3 regions of the Pantoea sp. At-9b genome follow, and region 1 is predicted to be linked to each of the others. Evidence: predicted binding sites of a transcription regulator. Region 1 holds the regulator's gene; each other region holds the start of a gene.
What was found. Region 1 encodes sigma-54, which starts transcription at its own class of promoters, with help from an activator protein. Its sites were predicted from a motif close to GTTGGCACANNTTTCGCTNT; they were not measured.

Region 1 (3,285 bases):
CAGCATTTTGCCACTGCATGCGCGCGCACGTCGCGGCATCGGCTATCTGCCGCAGGAGGCCTCCATTTTCCGTCGCCTTAGCGTTTACGACAACCTGATGGCGGTGTTGCAGATCCGTGACGATCTTACCGAAGAGCAGCGTCAGGATCGCGCTAACGAGCTGATGGAAGAGTTCCACATTGAACATCTGCGTGACAGCATGGGTCAGGCACTCTCCGGCGGTGAACGCCGTCGTGTTGAGATTGCCCGCGCGCTGGCCGCCAACCCTAAATTCATCCTGTTGGATGAGCCTTTTGCCGGTGTCGACCCCATTTCCGTCATTGATATCAAGAAGATCATTGAGCATCTGCGTGATAGCGGATTGGGTGTGCTGATTACCGATCACAACGTGCGCGAAACCCTTGCCGTCTGTGAACGCGCTTACATCGTCAGCCAGGGGCACTTGATTGCCCACGGCACGCCCGATGAAATACTTGCAGATGAGCAGGTTAAGCGTGTTTATTTGGGCGAAGAGTTCAGACTCTGATAAGGTGTCGTAACCTCCGACGTTTGCTTAGGAAATTCAATCCGGATTATGAAGCAAGGTTTGCAACTCAGGCTCAGCCAACAGCTGGCGATGACACCCCAGTTGCAGCAAGCAATCCGCTTGCTGCAACTCTCTACGCTTGAACTCCAGCAGGAATTACAACTGGCGCTGGAAAGCAACCCATTGCTTGAACAATCAGAACTCCATGAAGAAGTAGACACACGCGAATATCAGGAAAGCGAGGCACTCGATACCCGCGAGGCGCTGGAACAAAAAGAGATGCCGGAAGAGCTGCCGCTCGACGCAACCTGGGACGAAATCTACACCGCCGGAACCCCTTCTGGAACGGGTACCGATTATCAGGATGATGAACTGCCGGTTTATCAGGGTGAAACCACCCAGTCGCTACAGGATTACCTGATGTGGCAGGTTGAGCTGACACCGTTCACCGATACCGATCGTGCCATTGCGACCTCCATTGTGGATGCTATCGACGACACCGGTTATCTCACCGTGACCCTCCAGGATATTTGCGACAGCATCGGTGATGAAGAGCTGACGCTGGAAGAAGTGGAAGCGGTGTTAAAACGCGTGCAGCGTTTTGATCCGGTTGGTGTGGGTGCACGTGACCTGCGTGACTGTCTGCTGGTACAACTTTCTCAGTACGCCACCGACACGCCGATGCTGGCGGAAGCGCGTTTAATCGTTAGCGACCATCTCGATCTGCTGGCCAATCACGATTTCCGCAGCCTGATGCGTATGACGCGTCTGAAAGAAGATGTACTGAAAGAGGCGATGGTACTGATTCAATCGCTGGACCCGCGTCCGGGCCAGTCGGTCAATACCAGCGAACCTGAGTATGTGATTCCGGATGTGCTGGTGCGAAAAGTCGGCACACGCTGGACGGTAGAACTGAATGCCGACAGCGTACCGCGTCTTAAGATTAATCAGCACTATGCAGCGATGGGCGGAGCAGCACGTAACGACAGTGACAGCCAGTTTATCCGCAGCAATTTACAGGAAGCCAAGTGGCTGATTAAGAGCCTGGAGAGCCGTAACGACACGCTGCTGAAAGTGACACGCTGTATCGTCGAACAGCAGCAGGCGTTTTTTGAACAGGGCGAGGAGTACATGCGTCCCATGGTACTGGCGGATATCGCCCAGGCCGTGGATATGCATGAGTCCACCATTTCCCGAGTGACCACGCAAAAGTATTTACACAGTCCGCGTGGCATCTTTGAACTGAAATATTTTTTCTCCAGTCATGTGAACACCGAAGGTGGCGGCGAAGCCTCATCGACAGCGATCCGTGCCCTGGTGAAAAAATTGATCTCTGCGGAAAACCCCGCAAAACCCTTGAGCGACAGCAAACTGACCTCCATGTTATCTGAACAGGGCATCATGGTGGCCCGCCGTACGGTTGCTAAGTATCGCGAGTCTTTGTCCATCCCGCCCTCGAATCAGCGTAAACAGCTGGTTTGAATGTATTGAGAAGGAAGACCTATGCAGATAAACCTTACCGGACTGAATGTAGAGATTACCGAGCCGCTGCGCGAATTTGTAAACAGCAAATTTGCCAAACTGGAACACTATTTTGATCGGATTAATCAGGTCTATATTGTTCTGAAAGTGGAGAAGGTAACGCAGATTGCTGATGCAACACTGCATGTGAACGGCGGTGAATTGCACGCGACATCGGAAGCGGAAGACATGTACGCGGCCATTGACGGATTGATCGACAAGCTTTCCCGTCAGTTGACCAAACATAAAGACAAACTGAAAAAACACTAACCTTCACGCTTGCAGAGTGTCGACCGGTTCGACACTCAGAGCACAGAATGGGGCGGGCTAACCGCCCCGTTTTGTCATCTGCGCAAGCGCCAACAGGATAACTGTATTTTTCCCGTTATCGGGGTAAAGTGAGTGATCCTCGCGGCTATGTGAACTCGCAAGTGAAACGATGATGAACAACGATCTGACACTGGAATTGAGCTCGGTCCTCACGCTGGACTGCACCCGCAGCGGCGTACACTGCCAGAGTAAAAAACGTGCGCTGGAAATAATCAGCGAGCTGGCAGCAAAACAGCTCAATCTGCCTCACCAGACGCTTTTCGAAGCGATCCTCACCCGTGAACGCATGGGCAGTACCGGTATTGGCAATGGTATCGCCATTCCACATGGCAAACTGGAGGAGGATACGCTGCGCGCCGTTGGCGTGTTCATTAGCCTCGACCAGCCCATCGCCTTTGACGCGGTGGACAACCAGCCAGTGGACCTGCTGTTTGCGTTACTGGTGCCCGCAGACCAGTGTAAAACCCATCTGCATACGCTGTCACTGGTGGCAAAACGCCTGGCAGATAAAACGGTCTGTCGTCGTTTGCGCGCCGCACAGAGCGATGAAGAACTCTATGCCATTATCACAGAAGCGCAGGACGACCACCTTTAAGCGACAGCTACTTTTACCGGCCAATGCGCCGGTTTAAAACGGGAGAAATGTGATGGTGCTGATGATCGTTAGCGGTCGGTCAGGCTCAGGAAAATCAGTCGCGTTGCGTGCGCTTGAGGACATGGGGTTTTACTGTGTCGATAACCTGCCAGTGGTGTTATTACCCGAGCTGGCCAATACCTTAAGCGAACGCAACATCTCTGCTGCCGTCAGTATCGACGTGCGCAATATGCCGGAATCGCCGGAGATTTTCGAAACCGCGCTGAATAATTTGCCGGATTCTTTTTCGCCTCAGTTGCTGTTTCTCGACGCT
Region 2 (3,285 bases), 2.1 Mb from region 1:
CGATATCCCTGCGCCGCAATGGTCGCGCTTTCCATATCCACCGCCACCGCGCGGCTCAGGTTGAAGCGCAGCGCCGAGGCGGAGTAGCGCAGCTCCCAGTTACGGTCATCCGTGGTTACCACGGTGCCGGTACGCAGGCGTTGTTTGACCTCTTCACCCGGCATACCGCTCACCGCTTTGGTGGCGTCGTACAGCGCGCGCTGCACTTCGGCAATGCTGGGGATCGGAATATCCGGCGGCAGTACGCTATCCAGCACATGATCATCGCGCAGATAGGCGTGGGCCAGCACATAGTCGCCAATGGTCTGGCTTTCGCGCAGGCCACCGCAGTGACCAATCATCAGCCAGGCATGGGGACGCACCACCGCCAGATGGTCACAGATGGTTTTAGCATTCGATGGCCCGACGCCAATATTCACCAGCGTGATGCCGCGACGGTTGGGCGATGTCAGATGCCAGGCTGGCATCTGGTGTTTCTTCCATGCCAGGTCCGACATCATGGCTTCCGGGTCCTGGGTAGCTTTGGTGATCACCACATCGCCAGCACAGGCGAGACTGTCGTAAGGTGTGCCGGGGTCCTGCACCTGCTCAATGGCCCAGCGCACAAACTCATCAACATAACGCGTGTAGTTGGTAAACAGCACGAACGGCTGGAAGTGTTCAACGGCGGTGCCGGTGTAGTGACGCAGGCGCGCCAGCGAGAAATCAGTGCGCAGCGCATCGAAGTGCGACAGCGGGAACTGTGCGTCAGCGTTGAACAGACCATCGGCGGTTTCATCACCAATTTGTGATAACTCGGTGGTGGGGAAATGGCGCGCGATGCTGGCGCTCATGGAACGGTCCAGCGACAGGTCGGAGCCGTCGATCACATAAGGGTAGGGGATCTCCTGCTGCGACGGACCCACCTCGATCACCACCTCGTACTCTTTCTCAATCATCGACAATTGCTCACTCAGATAGTGACGCAACAATGCCGGGCGGGTGATGGTGGTGCTGTAGCTGCCGGTATGGGTGAAGCGGCCCCAGGCGCGGGTGCGGTTCTGCTGCGGGCCATCGCCCGCCCAGGTAATGCGCAGCTCCGGGTAGACAAACAACCCCTGCTGGCGTGCTGCTTCATCCGGCAGACGCCCCTGTTCGGTAAAGTCACGAATCGCGCTACGTAACGCCGCAACCGCGTTGTCGTACAGACGTTCCAGTTCATCCAGTGCCTGCTGGCTGCTGATGCCGTTCCGTTGTGTATTCATAGGTTCTCCCTCAGAAATTTGGACCGATTTGGCTATAGCATAGCGGGTAAACCCCTCAGCACCATGAAGAATCTGTGATCGACCGCATTCTGCACCATCAGAGTGCTGGTGCGTCTTCAAACGCTGACTATGGTTAAGATCAGCAGAGGCGTTCCCGCCGCTTTAACGCGCTGCCGGTGCAAAAACTTGTCACCAATACTTACCTTTGGCGAGTTTTTTGCTTAATCGTTAACCGTGGCCGTGCTGGCCATGCATCGCAATTGGTTAAGTTTCAGAAATTGATTTCTCCCAGGCCGTGGTATGGCTCCGTTCCTGACCCGTTGAGGATTGAAAGCATGTCTTTGAAATTCATACAACTACCATTGAAGGTCGTGATTGCAGGTTGCCTGAGTGCGGCGTTTTATGCCCAGGCAGACATTAAAATTGGTGTAGCCGGACCCTTTTCCGGCCCTAATGCCACTTACGGCGCACAGTATTGGAAAGGTGCTACTCAGGCGGCGGATGATATCAACGCCGCCGGGGGCATTAACGGTGAGAAAATTGTGCTGGTGCAGGGCGATGATGCCTGCGAGCCGAAACAGGCGGTAGCGGTCGCCAACCGTCTGGTGGACCAGGACAAAGTGCAGGCGGTCGTCGGCCACTTCTGCTCCTCCTCTACCATGCCTGCCTCCGAAGTGTATGACGACGCCGGGGTGCTGGCGATCACCCCCGGATCCACCAACCCCCAGATCACCGAACGCGGCATGAAAACCATGTTCCGTATGTGTGGTCGTGACGACCAACAAGGGGCGATTGCAGCTAACTACATTATCGACAAGCTGAAAGCCAAACGTGTCGCAGTGATCCACGATAAAGACACCTACGGTCAGGGGCTGGCCGATGCCACTAAAGCGGCGCTGGAAAAACGCGGCGTGAATGAGGTGTTATATGAAGGTCTGTCGCGCGGTGAGAAAGACTTCAACGCGCTGGTCACCAAGATCGCCTCGGTGAAACCGGATGTGGTCTACTTTGGTGGATGTCATCCGGAAGCCGGTCCGTTGGTACGTCAGATGCGTGAGCAAGGCGTGACCGCCGCCTTCTTCTCTGGTGACTGCATCGTGACAGAAGATATGGTGACGGCTGCCGGTGGCCCGCAATACACCAAAGGCGTCTACATGACCTTTGGTCAGGACCCACGTCAGATCCCAGACGGCAAAGCCGTGATCGCTAAATTCCGTGCCGGTGGCTTCGAGCCGGAAGGTTACACCCTGTATGCCTATGCCTCGATTCAGGCACTGGCTGCCGCGTATAAAGCCGCAGGTAAAGATAACGCCAAAGCCAGTGACTGGCTGAAAGCGAACAGCGTCGATACCGTGATGGGTAAAAAAGCCTGGGATGGCAAAGGCGACCTGAAAGTCTCGGATTACGTAGTCTACCAGTGGGACGATAAAGGCAAATATCACCAGCTGTAAGCTGACACGCGGCCCCGCGTGCAGCGGGGCCATCTGCGATTGGGCGCGAGGTTTGCGCTCCCCTTAAGCACGGGACTTGCATATGGACGCCTTCTTTCTTCAGCAACTGGTGAACGGCCTGACGCTGGGCGCGGTTTACGGGCTGATTGCTATCGGCTACACCATGGTGTACGGCATTATCGGCATGATCAACTTCGCTCACGGCGAGGTGTATATGATCTCTGCCTATCTTTGTGCCATCGGGCTGGGACTGCTCAGCTTCTTCGGTATTCACTCCTTTCCATTGCTGATTTTCGGCACCCTGATCTTCACCATTGTCGTCACAGCGGTGTATGGCTGGACCATTGAGCGCATCGCTTATCGCCCGTTACGTAACTCCACGCGCCTGGCCCCGTTGATTTCGGCCATTGGCATGTCGCTGATTTTGCAGAACTACGTGCAGTTAAGTCAGGGGCCGAACCAGCAGGGTATCCCGACGCTGATGAGTGGTGTGCTGCGTATGGAGATTGATGGCGGGGTGGTACAAATTACCTGGACCAAAGTGTTCATCCTGATTGCTGCGCTGGCGGGCATGGCGCTGCTGACCTGGA
Region 3 (3,285 bases), 610 kb from region 1:
GCGGAAAGCGTCAGCATCAGCGGTCTCTTCCACACGCAGCGCAACGTTGTGCACCAGTTCTTTGTTCAGACGCTCCAGAATCTGGCGCGAAGTCACATACTTACCTTCTTTACCGCAGAACGGTGAGGTGTTGACGTTGAAGAACATGGTGACAGTCGGCTCGTCCACGCTCAGTGCTGGCAGCGCTTCAACATTCTGTGGATCACAGATGGTGTCAGAGATGTTCAGCTCACCCAGGCCAGTGATCGCGATGATGTCGCCCGCTTCTGCCAGGTCGCTTTCGATACGTTCCAGACCGAGGTGGCCCAGCACTTTACCGACTTTACCGTTACGGGTTTTGCCTTCGCTGTCGATAATGGTGACTTGCTGGTTCGGCTTCACTTTACCGCGTTTGATGCGGCCGATACCGATAACACCCAGGTAGTTGTTGTAGTCCAGCTGAGAGATCTGCATCTGCAGCGGTGCTTCGACTTCAACCTGCGGCGGAGAAACACGGTCAACAATCGCCTGATACAGCGGGGTCATGTCGTCTGCCATGTCGTTGTGATCCAGACCGGCGATACCATTCAGCGCGGAAGCGTAAATGATCGGGAAGTCCAGCTGTTCGTCAGTCGCATCGAGGTTAACGAACAGGTCAAATACCTGATCAACCACCCAATCCGGACGTGCGCCAGGACGGTCAACTTTGTTGATAACAACAATCGGCTTCAGGCCGTGAGCAAAGGCTTTTTTGGTTACGAAGCGGGTTTGCGGCATCGGGCCATCCATCGCATCGACAACCAGCAGCACCGAGTCCACCATGGACATTACGCGCTCAACTTCACCACCGAAGTCGGCGTGTCCCGGGGTATCAACGATGTTGATACGATAGTCATTCCATTTGATGGCGGTGTTTTTCGCGAGGATGGTAATTCCACGCTCTTTCTCCAAATCGTTGGAGTCCATTACGCGCTCAGTCGCTTCGGTACGGGCGTCAAAAGTACCGGACTGTTGCAGCAGTTTATCAACCAGGGTGGTCTTACCGTGGTCAACGTGCGCGATGATGGCGATGTTACGCAAATTTTCGGTCACAGCTTTGCCTCAGGCATTATAGAAATAGAAATAACGCGCTATTGTACACGGATTAAGCGGAAGACTGAACATGATCACAGATTTCGCCTAAAGTTTCTTACAGCGCTGGTTTTTAGCACCAATTGCGGTGCATTAATCTGCACTGCGATGGCATTTTGCACTGAAATGGTGCTTTTAATTGCCACAAAGGCACCATTTCGGTGCACTACATCCATCCTGGTGCAGTCATCGACTCACGACAGGGCGCATCACAGCACGATTTTATCCGCTGTAATAAAGTTGGCACAAAATTCGCTTTAGTATTTTCAAGCGAAAACGACAGTTGCACAACGGTTGAAGAGCTTGCCGAGATCTTTGGTTAGGAGATGTCAGAATCCATGGCACATTCCAGGCAACGAAGTTCTCTCACCACGACGACAATGACAATTTCCAGGAGAGTTGAGTATGTCCGCTGAACACGTTCTCTCGATGATGAACGAGCACGAAGTTAAGTTTGTTGACCTGCGTTTTACCGATACCAAAGGTAAAGAACAGCACGTTACTATCCCTGCTCACCAGGTTAACGCTGACTTCTTCGAAGAAGGCAAAATGTTCGATGGCTCCTCCATCGGTGGCTGGAAAGGCATTAACGAATCAGACATGGTGCTGATGCCGGACGCAACCACTGCCGTTCTGGACCCGTTCTTCGAAGATCCGACGCTGATCATCCGTTGTGACATCCTTGAGCCAGGCACCATGCAGGGCTACGATCGCGACCCGCGTTCAATCGCCAAGCGCGCAGAAGATTTCCTGCGTTCTTCTGGTATCGCGGATACCGTTCTGTTCGGACCTGAGCCGGAATTCTTCCTGTTCGATGACATCCGTTTCGGTTCTTCAACTTCTGGTTCACACGTTGCTATCGACGATATCGAAGCAGCCTGGAACACCGGTAAAGAATACGAAGGTGGCAACAAAGGTCACCGTCCGGCTATCAAAGGTGGTTACTTCCCGGTTCCGCCGGTTGACTCAGCTCAGGACATCCGTTCTGCCATGTGTCTGACCATGGAGCAGATGGGTCTGGTGGTTGAAGCGCATCACCACGAAGTAGCAACTGCTGGTCAGAACGAAGTGGCTACCCGCTTCAACACCATGACCAAAAAAGCTGACGAAATTCAGATCTACAAATACGTTGTTCACAACGTTGCTCACGCTTACGGCAAAACTGCAACCTTCATGCCGAAGCCAATGTTCGGTGACAACGGTTCAGGTATGCACTGCCACATGTCTCTGTCTAAAGGCGGCGTGAACCTGTTCTCTGGCGACAAATACGGCGGCCTGTCTGAAACTGCTCTGTTCTACATCGGCGGTATCATCAAGCACGCTAAAGCCATCAACGCCCTGGCTAACCCGACCACCAACTCTTATAAGCGTCTGGTCCCAGGCTACGAAGCACCGGTAATGCTGGCTTACTCTGCCCGTAACCGTTCTGCTTCAATCCGTATCCCGGTTGTTGCCAGCCCGAAAGCGCGTCGTATCGAAGCTCGCTTCCCGGACCCGGCTGCTAACCCGTACCTGGCATTCACCGCACTGCTGATGGCTGGCCTCGACGGCATCATCAACAAGATCCACCCTGGCGATGCGATGGACAAAAACCTGTACGACCTGCCGCCGGAAGAAGAAGCTGAGATTCCAAAAGTGGCGGGTTCACTGGAAGAAGCGCTGAACTGCCTGAACGAAGACCGCGAGTTCCTGACCCGTGGTGGCGTGTTCACCGACGACGCTATCGACGCGTACATCGAACTGCGTAAGTCTGAAAATGACCGCGTTCGCATGACTCCGCACCCGGTAGAGTTCGAGCTGTACTACAGCGTGTAATTAATTAAATATTCCGCGGATTTCGTGTTGCAGCCAGGCGGCAACCGAATGAATCCCGGGGAGCTGAGATCGCTCAGTGACCCGGGTGAGTGAGAGCAGCCAACACGGCTGCGGCACGAAAGACGCTGAAAATTTTTTGTTGCCGTGGAAACTTTCAGCCCATCTTCGGATGGGCTTTTTTCTCCACGAATTCATCGTTCAAATAACGGTTTTTACAACCAAAGGCTATAATGCACTAAATTAGTGCAGAGGAACGCTGTATGGCAACTGGCACGCTGCCCGATGCGGGGCAGATTCTCAACTCCCTGATAAACAGTATTTTGCTGGTGGACAATGAATTAGTTATTCATTACGCCAACC

Region 2: PAT9B_RS12335 (branched-chain amino acid ABC transporter substrate-binding protein) is a predicted target of sigma-54. The motif match lies at 1,449-1,468, and genes of this name have one in related genera.
Region 3: glnA (glutamate--ammonia ligase) is a predicted target of sigma-54. The motif match lies at 1,350-1,369, and genes of this name have one in related genera.

The regions. Positions count from the first base shown of each region.
Region 1 is NC_014837.1:544,650-547,934, reverse strand. It holds gene lptB (LPS export ABC transporter ATP-binding protein) at 1-526, shown strand, start outside; gene rpoN (RNA polymerase factor sigma-54) at 575-2,008, shown strand; gene hpf (ribosome hibernation promoting factor) at 2,030-2,317, shown strand; gene ptsN (PTS IIA-like nitrogen regulatory protein PtsN) at 2,490-2,972, shown strand; gene rapZ (RNase adapter RapZ) at 3,025-3,285, shown strand, end outside.
Region 2 is NC_014837.1:2,659,017-2,662,301, reverse strand. It holds gene PAT9B_RS12340 (AMP nucleosidase) at 1-1,244, opposite strand, end outside; gene PAT9B_RS12335 (branched-chain amino acid ABC transporter substrate-binding protein) at 1,580-2,695, shown strand; gene PAT9B_RS12330 (branched-chain amino acid ABC transporter permease) at 2,778-3,285, shown strand, end outside.
Region 3 is NC_014837.1:4,298,583-4,301,867, forward strand. It holds gene typA (ribosome-dependent GTPase TypA) at 1-1,071, opposite strand, end outside; gene glnA (glutamate--ammonia ligase) at 1,516-2,925, shown strand; gene glnL (nitrogen regulation protein NR(II)) at 3,186-3,285, shown strand, end outside.